DNA from 4 places in the Blastococcus sp. SYSU D00868 genome. Region 1 is predicted to be linked to each of the others. Evidence: riboswitches for the same ligand, from Rfam matches in the RefSeq annotation. Region 1 holds a riboswitch; each other region holds the start of a gene.
The links. A riboswitch is a leader RNA that binds a small molecule or an ion and turns the genes downstream of it on or off. The one in region 1 is predicted to bind cyclic di-AMP.
Positions count from the first base shown of each region.

Region 2: linked by a shared signal. The riboswitch ahead of ACI79F_RS03100 (hypothetical protein) and the one ahead of ACI79F_RS10775 (C40 family peptidase) in region 1 are both predicted to bind cyclic di-AMP.
Region 3: linked by a shared signal. The riboswitch ahead of ACI79F_RS11195 (NlpC/P60 family protein) and the one ahead of ACI79F_RS10775 (C40 family peptidase) in region 1 are both predicted to bind cyclic di-AMP.
Region 4: linked by a shared signal. The riboswitch ahead of ACI79F_RS07395 (LysM peptidoglycan-binding domain-containing protein) and the one ahead of ACI79F_RS10775 (C40 family peptidase) in region 1 are both predicted to bind cyclic di-AMP.

Region 1 covers NZ_JBJGZO010000009.1:132,262-136,841, forward strand. The annotation lists gene ACI79F_RS10760 (DUF3817 domain-containing protein) at 1-155, opposite strand, end outside; gene ACI79F_RS10765 (hypothetical protein) at 371-913, shown strand; gene ACI79F_RS10770 (DUF2568 domain-containing protein) at 894-1,271, opposite strand; gene ACI79F_RS10775 (C40 family peptidase) at 1,431-2,507, opposite strand; cyclic di-AMP (ydaO/yuaA leader) riboswitch at 2,543-2,635, opposite strand; gene ACI79F_RS10780 (hypothetical protein) at 2,877-3,185, shown strand; partial or broken gene ACI79F_RS10785 (YhjD/YihY/BrkB family envelope integrity protein) at 3,302-4,021, shown strand; gene ACI79F_RS10790 (transglycosylase domain-containing protein) at 4,063-4,580, opposite strand, start outside.
Region 2 covers NZ_JBJGZO010000002.1:280,467-285,046, reverse strand. The annotation lists gene ACI79F_RS03105 (phosphoenolpyruvate carboxykinase (GTP)) at 1-1,486, opposite strand, end outside; cyclic di-AMP (ydaO/yuaA leader) riboswitch at 1,886-2,041, shown strand; gene ACI79F_RS03100 (hypothetical protein) at 2,334-3,320, shown strand; gene ACI79F_RS03095 (helicase-related protein) at 3,362-4,580, opposite strand, start outside.
Region 3 covers NZ_JBJGZO010000010.1:68,646-73,225, forward strand. The annotation lists gene ACI79F_RS11185 (PHA/PHB synthase family protein) at 1-1,063, shown strand, start outside; gene ACI79F_RS11190 (hypothetical protein) at 1,124-1,294, opposite strand; cyclic di-AMP (ydaO/yuaA leader) riboswitch at 1,691-1,841, shown strand; gene ACI79F_RS11195 (NlpC/P60 family protein) at 1,858-2,415, shown strand; gene ACI79F_RS11200 (hypothetical protein) at 2,467-2,835, opposite strand; gene ACI79F_RS11205 (protein NO VEIN domain-containing protein) at 3,107-3,535, shown strand; gene ACI79F_RS11210 (TetR family transcriptional regulator) at 3,817-4,401, shown strand; gene ACI79F_RS11215 (MFS transporter) at 4,540-4,580, shown strand, end outside.
Region 4 covers NZ_JBJGZO010000006.1:68,156-72,735, forward strand. The annotation lists gene ACI79F_RS07390 (zinc-dependent alcohol dehydrogenase family protein) at 90-1,112, opposite strand; gene ACI79F_RS07395 (LysM peptidoglycan-binding domain-containing protein) at 1,419-2,411, opposite strand; cyclic di-AMP (ydaO/yuaA leader) riboswitch at 2,419-2,571, opposite strand; gene ACI79F_RS07400 (TetR/AcrR family transcriptional regulator) at 2,819-3,412, shown strand; gene ACI79F_RS07405 (MMPL family transporter) at 3,419-4,580, shown strand, end outside.

The sequences.
Region 1 (4,580 bases):
AACACCCCGCCGTGGATCGGGCCGAAGACCTGCACGCCCAGCTCGGTGGTCTCGGGCACGTACTTGACGTACATGCCGGCCAGCAGCCCCACCCAGGTCAGCGCCTCGGTGACGGCGACGGCGCGGAACAGCAGGACGGCGGTGCGCGGGGTCATCGGCTCCCTCTCGAGCGGGCGGTCTCCTCCCGGTGCCAACGGCCGGCCCGCCCGCGGGGTCCCCGTCCGGGGGTGTGACCTCCGCGGCAGGGCCGGTCCCGGGGCGGGCGGCGCGCCCTCACCGTCATCCCCCGGCGCTGCTGTCGCGCCGCGACGCGACGGGAGCGCTGCCCGGTGACGGCGAGCTGCTCCCGCGGCGTGGCAGGGTCGGCGGGGTGCGGGGGCTGGCGCGGCGGGAGTTCTGCCTCGTGCTGCTGCGCCGGATGGCCGACGTCCGTCCCGACCTGGTCGCCGAGGCGCTGCCGCGGCTGTCGGCCACCCGCGGGGCCGCGCACGCGGCGCACGCCCGCTGGCAGGCGCTGCACCACAGCCCGCGGGCGCCGCGCGGCCTGGCGCTGCGGACGGCGGTGCTCGGCCCGCCCGACACCTGCGTCCCGCGCCGGCACGGCGACCTGGAGCTGGAGCTGCGGCAGTGGCCGCTGCCGCTGTGGCCGCAGCTGCGCTGGCGGGTGGTGAGCGGCCCGGGCGGCGAGGTCCTGGACGAGCAGCTGGTGCGCGGACCGGACTCGGGCGTCCCGCGGGCGCGGGCGGACCGGCTGCTGGTCTGGCAGCACGTGGTGGACGACGTCGCGGCGGTGCCCGGGGCCTCGCACGTGGGCGCCCCGGCGCCGGCGCACTGGGACGTCGCGCTGCCCGACGGCCGCCGCGCCCGCTTCGTCTGGGGGCTGCTCCAGTCCGTCAGCGAGCCGGGGAGCTGACGGCGACCACCGGCGCCGGCTCCGGCACCACGGGACCGGACAGCACCGCGCTCAGCACGGCGACCACGCCGAGGACGGCGGCCAGGCGGGGCGACCCGCTCGCCCACAACGCGGCGACGGCGGCACCGAAGACGACGACCTTCGTCAGGACGGCGAGCAGCGGGACGTCGACCACCGACCGGGGCGCGGCGAAGAGCCCCCACAGGACGGCGGCCGCCAGCGGCAGCGCCACGGCGAGCAGCACCCGGCCCGCGCCGGCCGGCCCCGCGGCCAGGCCCCAGCGGGACAACACGACCAGCGCCGCCAGCTCGGCGGCGAAGGCGGCCAGCGCCCAGGTCCACTGCCAGGTCTCCACCACGTCGGACTCCCTCTTCTGCGATCACCGTGTCGTTTCGAGAGCAGTGTTCACAGAAGAGAGCGGTGCAGTCAAGAGGGCGGGACGCCGCAGCCCCGGCCGCGCGGGGCGGCCGGGGCTGCGGGTCGGACTGCGGAGGAGCCGGGGAGGGCCCCGGAGGGCTCAGCCGGCGATCCGGCGGCCGCCGGCGTAGCCGCCCATCGAGTCGATGCTGGCGACCTTGACGACGTCCCCGGACGTCGGCGCGTGCACCATCTGGCCGTTGCCGATGTAGATGCCGACGTGGCTGACCGGGCTGTAGAAGAAGACCAGGTCACCGGGGCGCAGGTCCGCCCGGGAGACGGCCTGGCCCATCTGGGACTGCATCCGGCTGGAGTGCGGCAGGCTGATCCCGGCCGCGCGGTAGGCGTACTGCGTCAGGCCGGAGCAGTCGTAGGAGCGCGGGCCGGCGGCGGCCCAGACGTAGGGCTTGCCGCGCTGGGCCATGGCGGTGTCGATGGCGATCTGGGCCGCGTCGCTGCTGGCCACGACCGGGGCCGAGGGGGCGGCCGCCGGGGACTCGCGGTCGTCGCGGCTGGCCGACGTCTCGGCGTGCGCGGCGGCGGAGGCGGCCAGGGCGGCCTGCTGCTCGGCGGCGGTGAGCCGCTCGAAGTCCGCCCGGTACTCGGCGATCTCGGCCTCGAGCGAGGCCTGCTGCGCGGCGACGGCGTCGTAGGTCTCCTGCGCCTGCGCGGCGGCCTGGTCGGCCGTGGCGCGCGCGGCGGCCGCGGCGTCGCTGGCGGTCACCGCGGTGCTCAGGACGCCGTTCTGGTGGTCGGCCACCATGTCGAGCACGTTCACCGCGTCGATGAACTCCTCGGCGGAGTCGCTGGTCAGCAGCGCCGCGAGGGACCCGCCGCTCTGCCCCGTCCAGGCGCTGCGGGCCACGCCGCGCACCTGCTGCTGGGCCGTGGTGACCTGCGCCTGCGCGGCGTCGGCGGCGGCGGTGGCCTCGGCCGCCGTGGCCTGCAGCGCGGCCAGCTGCTCGCGCGCCTCGTTGAACTGCTCGGTCACCGCCTCGAGCTCGTGGCCGCGGGCCGCCATGAGCTCGGCGGCCTCGGCGGCGGTCCCCGGCTCCTCGGCGGCCGCGGGGGCCGGGACGAGCGCCACGCCGAGGGCGACGCCCACGGAGGAGGCGAGGAGGAGCGCCCGGCGGGCGCGGTGCGGGCGCGCGGGGAAGGCGCGCTCAGGGGTCGCCATGGGGAGGCGGCTCTCCGTTTCTCCGACGGCCGCCTACCGGGTTAGCTGACGGGTTCGGGCGGGAGTTCGCCCGGTGCCCGCGGTGGATCCGCGTGCACTGCACCCCAGGACTGCGGTGGGTCCCCGGCCCGGCGTCCCCCGAGGGGTCGGCCGGCTCGACGGCGTCCACGGGGTGTCACCCACTTCAGTGACGGAGCGCCCCGTTGGACACACAGACCGTAAGGGCCGTTATGGCGGCGTGACAATCACCAGCGTGTAATTCGTTCGCTCACAGTGAGCGATCAACGCCACATTGCGAGGGGCGGGCCGGTCTGCTGGCGCCCGGCGCGCGCGGGTTTCAGGAGCTGCCGCGGCGCGCACCACCCCCGCATGCGCATCTCCCGGCGGGCGCTGGCCCGCCCGCTCGTCGTCCTCGCGATCGCCGGCTCGCTCACGGCGTGCAGCAACAGCGGCGGGAACACCGACGTCGACCGCAACGAGCAGGAGTGCGGGACGGCGGAGGACAGCGGGGACTGCGCGGAGACCGAGGGCCCGCCGACCCAGACCTCCGAGGCGCCCGCGTCGTCCGGGAGCAACTCCTCCGGCAGCGGGACGTCGGGCAGCGGGACCTCCGGGGCCACCGAGACCTCGGGGGGCACCGAGACCTCGGGGGCGCAGACCTCCGAGTCCGCCGGCTGAGCGCGGCGCCGGCACCACCGCCGCCCGGGGCCGCGTGGACCCGGGCCCGGGTCGTCGCGGAGGTCCGCTTCCTGACCGCGTCGGTCCGCGAGCAGCTGCACGGCCGCGACCTCGCGCTGATCGCCGCGGGACTGACCTTCTACGCCGGGATCGCCGTCGTCCCGCTGCTGCTGGTCGCCGTCCGGCTCACCGGTCTGCTGACCGGGCGGGCCGAGGTCTCCCGGCTGACCGACCGGCTGACCGAGGTGCTACCCGAGCAGCTCGGCGCGCCGGGGGTGGTGCGCGACCTGGTGGACGCCGGGCTGGGGATGGACGTCCTGGGCTTCCTGCTGGCCCTCGTCCCGCTCTCGCTCTACGGCGAGGGGCTGCGCCGGGCGCTGCTGCGGTTCAGCCGCCGGCGGGACACCCTGACCGGCTGGCGGGGCCGGCTGCTCGGGCTCCCGCTCGTCGTCGTCACCCCGCTGCTGCTGTACCCCCTGCTGCTGGCGGCCGGCGGCATGGCGGAGCTCGCTCCCCGCCCCGGCGCGGGGGCCGCGATCGGCCGGTTCGCGCTCGGCTACTACTCGGTGCTGTTCGCGCTGACCGTGCCGCTGGTGTGGGGCTTCCGCGTCGTGGCGGCCGGCCGGCTGCGGTGGCCGGCGCTGGTCTGCGCGTCGCTGTTCACCGCCGCCTGCCTGTCCGGGTTCCTGCAGGGGTTCGTGTTCTTCCTGTCCCTGCCGCTGGACCTGGGCGCGCCGTTCGGCGGCCTGACCGCGGTCGGCGCGGCGGTCGCCCTGGCCCTGTGGCTGTTCCTGCTGCACCTGGTGCTGCTGGGCGGGTGGCTCATCACCCAGGCCCTCGACGAGCGGCTGGCGGCGGGCCGGGCCGCCCGCCCGGGTCAGCCGTCCGGCGGCAGCGGCTCGCCGGGGGCCACCGGCCCCCCGCCCGGGCCACCGCCCGGGCCACCGCCCGGACCGCCGCCCGGGCCGGGCTCCGGTTCCGGCTCGGGGGCCGGCCCCGGCGCGGGTCCCGGTGGCGGCGACGGCGAGGGCTGCGGTGACGGCGCCCCGCCGCCACCCCCGCCGCCACCGCCGGCGGGCGGGTCCGGCGGTTCGGGCGCGGGCTCGACGTAGTCCGCGCCGTTGCTCACCAGGATGGTGACCACCTGGCCGGGCACCGCCCGGCCGCCGCGCGGCGGGCTGGTCCCCACCAGGGTGCCAGCCTCCTGGGCGCTGTCGACGCGGATCCGGGCGGTCGCGAAGCCGGCGCTCACCAGCGCGGTCTCGCAGGCGCGGACCGACGAGCAGCCGGGCACCGGCCGGGTGTTGCCCCGGACGACGGCCGGGTCCTCGGGCGGGAAGTCGCTGCTGCCGCGCGCCTCGAGCACCGGGGCCATGGCGTCGTGCCAGATCGTCG
Region 2 (4,580 bases), on a different contig from region 1:
CGCTCGCGGCGCCGATCACCTTGAGCCAGTGGGCGGCGTAGACGGCCTCCGGGGTCGCCATGAACGGCCGCATGGACATCGGGTCGTAGCGCAGGACGCCCTCCGTGCCCTCCGCGGCGAAGGTGGCCTCCGCGCCCAGGGTCAGGCCATCGTAGACGCCCTCGGCGAGGTCGGTGATCGCGCGGATCAGCGGCTCGCGGTCACGGGTGCGGCCACCGAAGATGATCGCGTCGACCGGCACGCCCTTGGGCGTGTCGAAGTCCGGGGCCAGGTTGGGCACGTTGGCCAGCGTGGTGGTGAAGCGGCTGTTCGGGTGCGCCCAGGGGGCATCCTTCTCCGCCTCGGACCGCTCGCTGATCAGCTTGCCCTGCCAGTCGCGCCACCCGGTGACGTCGGCCGGCGGCTCGGGGCTCTTGCCCTCCCACCAGACGTCGGCGGTCTGCTCGTTGTAGGCGACGTTGGTGAAGATCGTGCCGGTGCCCTCGCGGATCGCCTCGACCGCCGTGGGGTTGGTCGCCTCGTTGGTGTCCTTGGCGACACCGAACACGCCGTACTCGGGGTTGATCGCGTAGATCTTCCCGTCCTCGGGGTCGACGCGCAGCCAGGCGATGTCGTCGCCGTAGAACGTCACGTGGTAGCGGTCGCCGAGGATGTCGGGGGCCAGGGTCATCGCCAGGTTGGTCTTGCCCGACGCGCTCGGCATCCCGCCGCAGATGTGGTACTTGCGACCGGTCTGCTTGTCGGTGATCCCCAGCAGCATGAACTGCTCGGCGAGGAACTCCCCGGAGCGCCAGCCGTCGTAGGCGCCCTGGCGCAGGCCGTGGGCGATCTTCCCCAGCAGCGCGTTGCCGCCGTAGGAGGAGCCGAAGTGCAGGATCGTGCGCTCGTCGGCGACGGTGACGAAGTAGCGCTGGTCGTCCGGGGTGCCGTGACCCAGGTTCTCCAGGTCGCCGGTGACGTGCACGCCGCGGACGAAGCTGTCCTGGTCGGCGAGGTCGTTGACGAACTCCACGCCGACGCGCGCCATGCGGTTCATGTGCAGCACGACGGTGCGGGTGTCGGTCAGCTCGACGCCGGTGGCGTACTGCTCGAGCGGCGACCCGGGCGGGGCCATGAGGTAGGGGACGACGTACATCGTCTTGCCGGCCGAGGCGCCCTTCATGCGCTCGGTCAGCAGCGGGCGCATCTCCGAGGCGGGCTTCCAGTTGTTGTAGACGCCCTTGTCGGACTCGTTGTTGGTCGCGACGACGGTGCGCTCCTCCGACCGCGCCGTGTCCTTCGGGTGACTGCGGGAGTAGTAGCGGCCCTCCCCGGCGGGCAGCAGCTCACCGGCCTCCAGCGCCTCCTGGACCAGGCGGGCGTCGTCGGAGGCGTGCACCACCTCCACGCGGGCGGCACCGGTGTGCTCTGCCCACTGGCGGACGAAGTCGCGGACGCGACTGTTCTTCACCCCTGCTTCGTCGAGCACGGCGTCAACGGCTGCCACGACTTGCACCTCTCCCTCGCGGGTCATCCGTTCACCGCGCCTCCCGACGTGCGCGCTGCGGCCCGCTGCGTCGGGAACTTACCGATCCCGCCCCGGCCGATTGACAGCAGTGGGGCCGATGTCACTCCTTCCGGCCGCCCTTCTCGGCCGCCACCTGCGCCCATAGGTCGTCTGGGACGTCTACCGGGCCCGCCGTGCCTCCCGGGCCGCCCGTCCGCTGTGTTCTCGGCCACAGCCGGGCGCGGTGGCGGGCCGGTGCCCTACACGGTCAGCGGCCCGAACCGGCGTACCGGCGCCGCGTGTCGGCTCCAGAACCGGCCGCGCCGGATTGTCACGACTCCATAACGCGATTACCGTTCCCGCCGTCCGTCCGGTCGTTGGTCCCCGACCGGGGAAGCCGGTCGGACGCCGCCGAGTCGCCCACGAGCCCCCTCGTGGCGAGCCGGGGACCCACCGCAGTACTGGGGTGAATCCCGTCCGGACGTGTCCGGAGGGGTAGGGCCGCTTCCCGCCCGAACCCGTCAGCTAACTCGGTAGGCGGCCGACGGAAGAACGGAGAGCCGCCGCATGGCGCGCCCCAGCATCGCTGCCCCGCATCCACGCCCCCGCTCCGGCCGGTCCCCTCGGGGCAGGGTGCGCCCGCGCAGCTGAGCACCCGCGGTCGTCGGTAGCCGACGCCGCTCCACCCCTGCACCCCGTCGAGCACCCGCGCTCGAGCGGCGCCCCGCCGCGTCCCGTGCACCGGTGGAGCCCGGCACCGCCGGCCGGCCTCGCCCGCCTGCACCCCCGCCCGCAGGCGCCCGTCCCCGGCGCGCCGCGGCACCCGCACCCCTGGAGTCCCCTCCTCATGCAGCACCGCAGCACCCCCTCGCCCCGCCCCACCCGGGCGGCGGCCCCCGAGACCGCGCCGCTTCCGGCCCCGCCGGCCGCGGCCGCGACCGAGCCGGCGACCGAGGTCCTCCACGTCCCCGCGCCCCGCCGGCGCCGCTCACCGGCCGCGCTGCGCCGCCGCCCCGGCGTCTACCTGGGCGTGGCCGCCGCGGGCGCGGTGCTCGTCCAGGTCCTGGTCGGCACCGACCCGGCCGCGCAGGCCGAGGCCGGGACGTCGGAGTCGGTCTCGGTCGCCGCGGCCCTCGGGCTGTCCGCGCAGAGCGCGCCGGCCACCGTCGAGCCGGACCTGCAGCAGCTGTCGGAGCTCACCGCCAGCCGCGGCACCCGCGAGGCGGCCGAGGTCGCCGCCGCGCAGGCCCAGCAAGCCGCCGACCAGGCCGTGCTCGACCGGCAGCGGGCCGAGGCGGAGGCCGCGGCCGCCGCGGCCGCCGCCCAGGCGCAGGCCGAGGCCGAGGCGGCGGCCGCCGCCGAGGCCGCCGCAGCAGCCGCCGAGGCGGCCGAGGCCGCCGAGGAGGAGGCCGCGGGGTCGGGGTCCTCGGGCGGCGGCAGCGCGGCCGCCGCAGGCAGCACCGCCGTCACCGCGGTCGCCCGCATCAACAACACGGCCGGGCCCGTCTCCGCGCGCGTGCAGGCCGCGGCGAACGCGGTCGTCAGCAACGTCCCGGGCGCCGGCTCCATCTCCCTGGGCGGCACCCGGCCCAGCGCGACGGACCCGCACGGCCACCCGTCGGGCAACGCGCTGGACTACATGGTCCTGTCCAACGCGTCGCTGGGCGACGCGATCGTCGCCTACCACGTCGCCCACTGGGACGAGCTCGGCGTCGAGTACATCATCTGGGAGCAGCGGATCCTGCAGTCGCCGGGCGGCTCCTGGTCCACGATGGCCGACCGGGGCGGCGTGACGGCCAACCACTACGACCACGTGCACGTGAACTACAACTGAGCCAGGGGCCGGGCGCGCACGCGCCCGGCCCCACTCGGTGCTCAGCCCCGGCGGGACCGCCCGCGCGGACCGCCCTGGCGCCCGCCCAGGGCACGGCCGGCGGCGCGTCCGGCGGCCCGGCGCCCGCCGGCGGCGGGACGGCGGTCGGCGTCGCCCCCGCCGCGGCCGGCGGGGCCGCTGCACGGGCGGCAGGTGGCGAACCGCGGGGCGACCGCGCGGCCGCACTCCCGGCAGGTCGCGCTGCGGACCGTCGAGATCGCGCCGGGCAGCAGCAGCGAGATGGCCTCGGCGCACTCCTCCTCGACCCAGGCCGCGTCGTCGTCCTCCAGCCCCGCCACGCCGGGGAAGCGGCGGAGCAGCGTCTGGGCGTCGCGGGCGGCCGCGGCGGCCTGCTCGTACTCCTCGACGGTGCCGCCGCGCGGGACGTCCGGCAGCAGCGTCTCCGGCGGGACCGGGAGTCCGGCGGCGTGCCGGAGGGCGGCGCGGGCCAGCGCGAGCCACCGGGTGCGGCGGGGCGGGTCGTAGTCGATCGCGAGGTCGACCAGCCGCCACACCGTGTCCAGGTCCCCGGCCGCGCCGAGCGGGCCGCGCAGGAGCGGCAGCAGCGCCTCGACCCGCAGCACCAGGCTGCTGACGTCGTCGGGCGCGACCGCCTCGTCGCGGGTGGCCGTCCGCGCCCACGCCATCCAACGGGTCAGCGCCTCCGGCAGGTCGACGGCCTCGATGGCGCCGAGGTCGGCCAGCTCCGGCCGCAGCCGGGGGGCCCGCTTCGGCAGGTCGCTGACGGCGTCGCCACGGGCCACCGCGGCGCCGGCGGCCAGCAGGCCCTGGTCCGGCCGCAGCCCGGGCACGCCGGTGAGCACCCCGACCTGCCCGTGCCCGGTGAGCCCGTAGCGGCCGGCCCGGCCGGCGATCTGCGCGGTCTCCCAGGAGCGGAGCGGGCGGACCCGCTCGCCGTCGAACTTCGTGGTCTCGGCGAAGAGCACGGTGGTGGCCGGCACGTTGATCCCGTGGCCGATCACGTCGGTGGTCACCAGGACGTCGAACTCGCCACTGGTGAACTGCTCGATCACCTCGCGGCGGGTGGCCGGCGGCAGGGCGCCGTACAGGACGCCGACCCTGCCCGGCCGGTGCGCGTGCAGCGCCGCGGCGACGGCGTAGACGTTCTTGCGGGAGAAGGCGACGACGAGGGTCTGCGGGCGGACCGTCTCCGGGCGCACCGGCGCACGCAGCACGTCCAGGCGGGACAGCCGCTTGTGG
Region 3 (4,580 bases), on a different contig from region 1:
GACGGCCGAGGTGCACGCCCGCCCGCTGCTCGTCATCCCGCCGGTGATCAACCGCTACTACCTGTTCGACCTCCGCGAGGGGCGCAGCTTCGTGGAGCACGCCGTCGGCCGCGGCTTCTCGACGTTCATCGTCAGCTGGCGCAACCCCGGCAGGCAGCACGCGCACTGGGACCTGGACACCTACACCGAGCGGCTGCGGCGGGCGGTGTCGGTGGTCCGGCAGGTCACCGGCTCCCCCGACGTCAACACGGTCGGGTTCTGCGCCGGCGGCATCCTGCAGACCCTGCTGCTCAACCACCTCGCGGCGATGGACGACGCGAGCGTGCACAGCGCCGCCTACGGCGTGACCCTGCTGGACTTCGGCGAGCGCGCCCCGATCGGCGCCTTCGCCGGCAAGTTCGTGACCGGCCTGGCCCGGCGGGTGTCGCGGGCGCGCGGCGTGCTCGGCGGCAGGTCGCTGGGGTCGGTGTTCAGCCTCATGAAGCCCGGCGACCTGGTCTTCGACGGCCTGGTGAACCAGTGGCTGCAGGGCGAGCCGGTGCCGGCCTTCGACGTCCTGGCCTGGAACGCCGACGCGACCAACCTGCCCGCCCGGCTGCACGACCAGTTCCTGCGGATCTTCCGCGACAACACCCTCGTCCAGCCCGGCGCGGTGACCGTGCTCGGCACCCCGGTGGACCTCGGCGAGATCACCGTGCCGACGTTCGTCACCGGCGCGGTCACCGACCACCTCACCCCGTGGCGCGGCTGCTACCGGACGACGCGGCTGCTGTCCGGGCCGAGCACGTTCGTGCTGAGCAACGGCGGCCACATCCAGAGCCTGGTCAACCCGCCGGGCAACCCGAAGGCCCGGCACTGGGTCGGCGGCGAGACGGTCGCCGACCCCGAGGAGTGGCGGGCCGGCGCCGAGGAGCGGATCGGCAGCTGGTGGGAGACGTGGGCCGACTGGACGGCGGTGCGCTCCGGGCCGCGGGTGCCGGCGCCGGCCGAGCTGGGCAGCGTCCGGCACCCGGTGCTCGACCCGGCGCCCGGCCTCTACGTGCGCGACCGCACGCCCGCCTGACGCGCAGCGACCCCCGCCCGGCGGGTGCCGGACGGGGGTCGCTGCGCGAGGTGCGGTCGATCAGTGCACGGGCCCGCGCCCGCGCCCGGCGCCGCCGCCGCGCTTCTTGTTCTGCTCGCCGATCTTGGCGATCATCTGCTTGATCTTCTCCTGGTTCTGCGGCTTGCGCGCCTCCTGGACGAGCTTCGCCGCAACGCCCGAGGCGATGAGCTTCCGGAACATGCCGGCCATCTGGGATCTCCTCCTGTCGTGGACCGTGTCGTGTCGCTGGACCGTCTCGGGTCCGTCGGACCGTCGATGCCCGGTCGGGGATCGGATCAACCGCCGGGTGCACTCCGGCGACGTCCTGCCCAACGGCCGGTGACGCTGGGTGGTGCCGGTGCGGCGTGTCGGCGATCGGCGTGCCGCCCCGCGCGGCGCGGGCCGGCGGGTCTCGATACGCGCAGGTCCGCCCAGGTCAGGCCGGGGTTCGGGACGCTGACACGCCACGGAACCGGACGCGGTCGCCAGGCGTGTCCGGCCCCGCTCGCCCGGATGTGGGGCGGAAGGGGCGGTCCTACGGTCATCGCGTCCGTCGGGGCCACAACCCGTCGCTGAAGAGCTGGCGACACCCGGCGGACCCGCCGAACCGGGCACGGGCCGCAGCGCCCGCCCGGGCCGGGGACCCACGGTGAGCACTGGGGTGAAGCCTGCGCTCGGACGTCGTCGTCCGGGCGGGGCCGGGCGATTCCCGCGTCCGAACCCGACAGCTAACCCGGTAGGCGGATCCGGAGAACAAGGAGAACCCGCCGTCCATGGCGATCGTCCGCACGTCCTCGCACGCCCGCATGCCCCGCTCCGCCCGAGCCGCCGTCGTCGCCCTGGCGGCCGGCGCCGGTCTCGCGCTGACCCCGTCCGTCGCCTCGGCCAACGCCGTGCCGGCCGCCGTCCCGGCCACCGTGCCCGCCGCCGTCCCGGCGGCGGTGCCCGCGTCGGTGCCGAGCTACGCCGCGCCGACCCCGGCGGCCCAGCGGGCGGTCGACACCGCGCTGGCCCAGGTCGGCAAGCCCTACGCCTGGGGCGGCGCCGGCCCGAACAGCTTCGACTGCTCCGGGCTGGTCCAGTACGCCTACCGGTCCGCCGGCATCAACCTGCCGCACTCCTCGCGCATGCAGTCGCGGATCGGCCTGCCCGTCAGCCTGTGGCACATGCAGCCCGGTGACCTGCTGTTCTTCTACAGCCCGGTCGGCCACGTCGGCATGTACATCGGCAACGGGATGATGGTCCACGCCTCGACCTACGGTCAGCCCGTCAAGGTGGTCTGGGCCGGATCGGTGCCCGGCTACGTCGGATCGGCCCGCCCCGCCTGGTGAGCACCTCCCCGGAGCCCCGTCCGCGCCGTCGCGGCCGGGGCCCCGGGGCGCTCAGCCGCAGGGGGAATGCGGCTGGTCGGCGGGGGCCAGCGAGAACACGGCGTCCGGGTCGCGCGGCCACGAGGTCAGGAACAGGTAGCCGAACCGGGTGTTGAGGTGCGCCTCGGGCCCGGCCTCGACCACGGCCCGCGCCAGCGTCGTCGGCGCGTGGTTGCGGTAGCGGGCGAGCCGGTCGCCGTCGGCCAGCGTGACGACGTCGTCGTCCACCCCGAGGACGAACACCGGCCGCCAGTCGGCGAGCCCGCCGGTGTGGCAGAGCAGGATCGTGCTCCGGTGCGGCGAGTGCCCGGCCGCCCGCCGGGAGCAGGTGCTCCCGGTCGCGAGGCCGGGTCGAGGCATCGGGTTCACGTCGTTGGGCACGGTGTCCTCCCCCAGGTGGTGCTGTCGGCGACGGTCCTCCCCCGCCCGCGCGCGGGCATGCGCCGGACCGGGCCGGGACCACGACGACGGGTGACGCGCTCCCCCGCCCGGGTGGCCGGCGCCCGGCCGGCGTGACGCTGCGCGACCACGCGCGGACGCCGCGCCGCCCGGCGGGCCCGTCCGTGACGTAGCGCGACGAACTCCCGCCTCCCGGCGCGGCGGCGGGTGTAGGACCACTGCGTCCACCCCGCCGAGACCCAGCGGAGCAGCGATGTTCCTCACCGACACCCCGATCGTGGAGCACTCCGCCGACCCGACGGCGGTGCAGGACGCGGCGATCGCGTTCGTCCTCGCGCAGGAGGCGGCGGCGGGCCGGGCGGCCCGCGACGTCCGCGGCAGCCGCACCCCCGGCGACGTCGTCAGCGGCGACCGCACCGTGGAGGTGCGTGCGGTCCCCGGCTCGGTCCGCGGTGAGGACGTGTGGCTGGAGTCGCGGCTGTACGACATGGCCCGCGCCCACCCCGACCGGTTCTGGTTCTACGTCGTGGAGAACACCGGGCAGGGCGACCCGGCGGCGTTCCGGCTGCTGCGCCTCGGCGGCGAGCCGCTGCAGCGGATGCTCGAGCAGGCGACCAAGCGCCGCTACTACGCCGTCCCGGTGCCGGCGGGGTTCGGCGAGGAGCCGGTCGTCGCCTCCTGACCGCCGCCGGCGGGCGGACCGCCGAGAAGGCCGGCACGGCGCCGATCAACCCGAGCGCGGCGATGCCGATGGCGATGCCGATGGCGATGCCGATGGCGATGCCGACCTGCCGGAACGTCCGAGTGCCCCCCACCGCCATGCGGGATCGCTCCGGCGCCCGGTGAACAGGACGTGAGGTCGAAACCCGGACGCAGTAAGAACTTGTACTGGGTACAGGTTCGGGTCTAGCGTCGGCGCCCATGAGGAGATCGGCGGACGATGCGCAGACCCAGCGCTGTCCCGTGTCCGCCGTCATGGGGCTGCGGGAGCGCAAGAAGCTCGCGGCCTGGCGCCTCATCCGGGCGACCGCGCTGCGGCTCATCGGCGAGCGCGGGTTCGACGCGGTCAGCGTGGAGGACATCGCCGCCGAGGCCGGGGTCTCGCGGACGACGTTCTTCAGCTACTTCCCCAGCAAGGAAGCCGTCGTCTTCGACCTGGACCCCGAGGAAGTACGCCAGTGGCGGAACCTGCTGGAGAACTGTCGTACCGACTTGCCACTCTGGGACGCGCTGACCGACCTCGCGTTGGGCCTGGCGCGGATCCTGGCCGAGCGGCTGCCGCTGCAGAAGCGGCTGCTCGAGCAGTCCCCGGGGTTGTGCCGGTCGGCGCGCGGTGCCTGTGACGGCTTCGAGCCCGAGCTGCGCGAGTGGCTGGGCCGGCGCTGTCCGGACGCCGACGACGTGCGGACCGCCCTGGTCCTGAACACCGCGCTGGCCGCGATCACCACGGCGGTCGACGCGTGGGACCCCGACCAGCCCTTCGAGGAGTTCCTGCAGCTCGTGAGCGACTGCCTGCGCTGGGCCGGCGCAGGACTCGCCACTCCCTGACGCACCGCGCACCTGAGATCCGAGGCCCGGCTCTGACCCGCCGGGCGCACCACCGCACGGGACGACGCACCGGCGGCCGTCCCGCACCGCACCACCACTCGATGCACTGCGCCCTGCGCAGGAAGGACGGCTCCACCCATGTCCGCACCAGAAGGACTCGTCACCCCCACCGCGGGTGG
Region 4 (4,580 bases), on a different contig from region 1:
CGGACACGGTCCGGCCCAGCGGGTGGCGGTGCCAGTGCGTGCACGCGCCGGGCGTGACGTGCACGAGGTCGGCGCTGACGTGGCGGGTGTCAGACGGTCAGCAGGGTCTTGATCGCGCGGCGCTCGTCCATCGCGCGGTAGCCCTCGGCGGCCTGCTCCAGCGGCAGGGCGAGGTCGAAGACCCGGCCCGGGTCGATCGCGCGGTCGGTGATCCGGCCGATCAGGTCGGGCAGGAACCGGCGCACGGGCGCCGGCCCGCCGTGCAGGTGGACGCCGGAGAGGAACAGCTCGTCGCCGGGCAGCGCGACGTCGTGGGCGACGCCGACGTAGCCGACGTGCCCGCCCGGCCGGGTGGCCCGGACGGCCTGCATCATCGACTCCTGGGTGCCGACGGCCTCGATCACCGAGTGCGCGCCGAGCCCGCCGGTGAGCTCCCTCAGCTCGGCGACGCCCTCGTCCCCGCGCGTGGTGATCACGTCGGTGGCGCCGAACTCGCGGGCGAGGCGCTGCCGGTCGGCGTGCCGGCTGAAGACGACGATGCGCTCGGCGCCGAGCTGCTCCGCGGCGAGGACGCCGAGCAGGCCGACGGCGCCGTCCCCGACGACCGCGACCGTCTTGCCGGGCCCCGCCTCGGCGGCCACGGCGGCGAACCAGCCGGTGCCGAGCACGTCGGAGGCGGCCAGCAGGGAGGGGACCAGGTCGGCGTCCGGCGTCTCCGGGGTGGCGACGAGCGTGCCGTCGGCCAGCGGGACGCGGGCGTACTCGGCCTGCGTGCCAATGGCGCCCATGGGGTGGGCGTGCACGCAGCGGGACTGGTAGCCGGCCCGGCAGATCTCGCAGGTGTTGTCGGAGGCGAAGAACGAGCCGACGACGAACTGGCCGGGCCGCAGGGTCGACACCTCGCCGCCGACCTCCTCGACCACGCCGACGTACTCGTGGCCCATCGGCGCCGGGCCCGCGACCGTCTCGGCGCCGCGGTAGGGCCACAGGTCCGAGCCGCACACGCAGGTGGCGGCCAGCCGGATGACGGCGTCGGTGGGCTGCTCGATCCGCGGGTCCGGGCGGTCCTCGACGCGGACGTCGCCGGGGGCGTGGAGAACGGCTCCTCGCATGGGTGGGTGCTCCTCGTGCTGTGGGCTGGTGGTGCGTCGGTGCCCACGGAACGCCCCGGGACGCGTGCGCGGGAGGTCGGGTCCCTGGGGGTACGGCCACGCCCCCCACCGGCGACAGGCGGCCGCACCACACCGCCGAGCCGGGCACCCCGGCCGAGGACGGGCGCGCGCTGCTGGCCGGCTGGGCGGCCACCGCGCAGCAGGTGCGCGACGCCGCCGACGCGACCTGGCCGGCGCCCGCCGCGGGACGACGACGGCCGCCCGGTCCAGGGACCGGGCGGCCGTCGTCGCGCAGTGCTGCCGGGCTCAGCCCCGGTAGTTCACGTGCACGTGGTCGAAGTGGTTGGCGGTCGCGCTGCCGCGGTTCTCCATCGCCTTCCAGGCGCCGCCCGGCGAGGTGATGATCCGCTGCTGCCAGATGACGTACTCCACGCCGAGCTCGTCCCAGTGGTCCAGGTGGTACTGGGCGATCGCGTCGCCGAGGCCGGCGTTCGACATGACCATGTAGTCGATGGCCAGGCCGGAGGGGTGGCCGCCCGGGTCGACCGCGCTGGCGCGGGTGCCGCCGAGGGTGATGGACGCGGCGCCCGGGACGTTGGACACCACCGCGTTCGCGGCGTTCTGTGCCTGCGGCTTGATCGCGCCGGCGGTGTTGCTGATGTGCGCGATCGCCGAGGCGACCTGGGCGACGGGCGCCGGAGCGGGCTCCGGAGCCGGCGCGGGGGCCGGGGCCGGGGCGGGCGCGGGGACCGGCGCCGGGGCGGGCGCGGGGGCCGGGGCCGGCGCCGCCTCGGGGGCCGGAGCCGCCTCCGGGGCCGGCGCGGCCTCGGCGGTCGTCTCGGCCAGCGGGGCCGAGTCGCCGGCGGGGCCGGTCGTCGCCGGGGCCTCGGGCGCCGCGCCGGTCAGGGCGAGCACCTGCCCGGGGTAGATCCGGTTCGGGTCGGCGCCGATGACCACGACGTTGCGCTGGTAGAGCTCGCGCCACGGCTGGTCGAAGGAGGCGGCGATCCGCGAGACGGTGTCACCGCGCTCGACGGTGTAGGTGCCGTCGGGGGCGGCGTGCCGGCCGTAGGTGTCGGTGGTGTCCCGGTAGGTCTCCGGGGAGGCCGACGACGAGTCGGCCCAGGTGTGCGGCCGCTCGTGGGTCTCGCCGCCGGTGTGGTCGGGGGTGGTGGGGGAGGCCTGGGCCGCCGGGGTGCCGAGGACGCCGAGCCCGATGAGGGTGGCGCCGGCGGCGATGGGCGCCCGGGAGAGGGCCTTCTTGGTGCGGACATAACGGGCTGCGCGGTGCTTGGACACGGGTGCTGTGATCTCCGATCACCGCCGGTGAGGTGAGCTGTCGGGTTCGGGCGATCGGTGCCCGGCCGCGTGCTGCGGCTTCACCCCGAGGCGTGCGTGCACGCCGTGGAACCGGTGGGTCCCCCACCCCTGCCCCAAGGGATGTCGGAGACGGCCGGTGGGCAGGGTTGGGCGGCCCGGCCGTCACGCCCTCTGTGCGGAGCGCAGCCAAGACGCTACGAGTCGTCATGTCGACTGTCGTCGTGACGCAGATCACTTCTGGCGAACCGGGCAGTTCGACACGGCGTGTTGCCAAACCGTGATGAAACCCACCGGCCACGCGTTCGGGCGCGGCGGGTGACCCACCTCACCCGACCGCTTCGGCCGGTTTACCGACCGAATCGGTCGGTCACGCCTACCGTGGAGGCGTGGCGCGACCGTTCCGGCAGCAGGTGGACGAGGGGATCCTCGACCGCGCCGCGGCGCTGTTCGCCCGCCGGGGCTTCGCGAAGACGTCGGTGCAGGACGTGGCCGCCGCCGTGGGGCTGTCCAAGGCGGGGCTGCTGCACCACTTCCCGAGCAAGGACGCGCTGTACGAGGCCGTGCTGTCGCACGCCGAGGGGATGGGGCGCCGGGTCGGGGGCGCGGTGGCGGACCTCCCGCCGGGCCGCGAGCGTGACCTGCGGGCCCTCGAGATCCTCGTGGACCTCGCCCTGGCCCACCCCGGCATCGTCGCGCTGATGCTCGCCCCGGCCACCGACCCCAGGCCCGCTCCCGAGGAGCCGGCGGCGGCGAGCGCGGAGGTGCTGCGCGCCTTCGGCGTCGATCAGGAGAGGGCGGAGCCCGAGCGGCTCGTCCGCGTCGTCGGAGCCCTCGCCGCCCTGGCCGTGCTCACGCTGGCGGCCCACGCCGAGGACGCGACCACCGCGTGGCGGCCGCACATCGTCGCCACCTGTCTCGACGCGCTCGGCCACCGCCGTCCCGCCGCCCCTCTCCCCGCACCCCACCAGGTGGAGGCCTGATCCCGCATGGCTGTCCTGTTGTCCCGACTCGGGGCCCTCTCGCACCGGCACCGGCTGCCGGTCGTGCTCGTCTGGCTGGTGCTGCTCGTCGGGGGAGGCGTCGGTGCCGTGACGCTCTCCGGCGAGACCACCGGCAGCTTCTCCATCCCCGGCCAGGAGTCGACCAACGCCCTGGAGCGGATCGACGAGCGCTTCGGCTCCGCGGCCGGCGGCGCCACGGCCCGGGTGGTGTTCGCCGCCCCGGACGGCGAGACGCTGGCGACGCCGGACAACGCCGCCGCGGTCACGCAGACGGTCGCCGCGCTGGGGGAGCTGCCCGGCGTCACCGGGGCCACCGACCCGTTCGACCCGCAGAACCCGGCTGTGAACTCGGCGCAGCCGACCATCGGCTACAGCACCGTCAGCTACGACGCGCAGCCCGGCGAGGTGACCCCCGAGCAGCGGGACGCCCTGCTGGCCGCCGTCGCCGACGCCGCGGACACCGGGCTGGCCGTCGAGGTCGGCGGTGAGGCGGTGCAGGCGCCGCCGCACGTCGGCGGCCCGGCCGAGGTGGTCGGCGTCGTCGTGGCCCTCGTGGTCCTCGCGGTCACCTTCGGCTCGCTGCTCGTCGCCGGGATGAACCTGCTCACCGCGGTGGTCGGCGTCGGCATCGGCGTCCTGGGCGTCACGATCGCCACCGGGTTCGTCGACCTGTCCTCCACGACGCCGATCCTGGCCGCGATGCTCGGCCTGGCCGTGGGCATCGACTACGCCCTGTTCATCATCACGCGGTACCGGCAGGAGCTGCGCCGCGGCGCGGACGTCGGCAGCGCGATCGGCACCGCCGTGGGGACCGCGGGCTCCGCGGTCGTCACCGCCGGCCTCACCGTCGTGATCGCCCTGGCCGGCCTCTCGGTCGTCGGCATCCCGTTCCTCACCCAGATGGGCATCGCCGCGGCGGCGACCATCGTCGTCGCCGTCCTCGTGGCGCTCACACTCGTGCCCGCCGTGCTGAGCCTCCTCGGCATGCGCGCGCTGCCCCGCCGGCAGCGCGCGGCCGGCGCCGGGGCCCCGCCGCGCGGCCGCGGCGCGCTCGCCCGGTGGGTCGCCGCGGTGACCCGGCGGCGGGTGCTCTCCCTGGTGGTCACCGTGCTGGCCCTGGGCGCGATCGCGATCCCGTTCGCCTCCA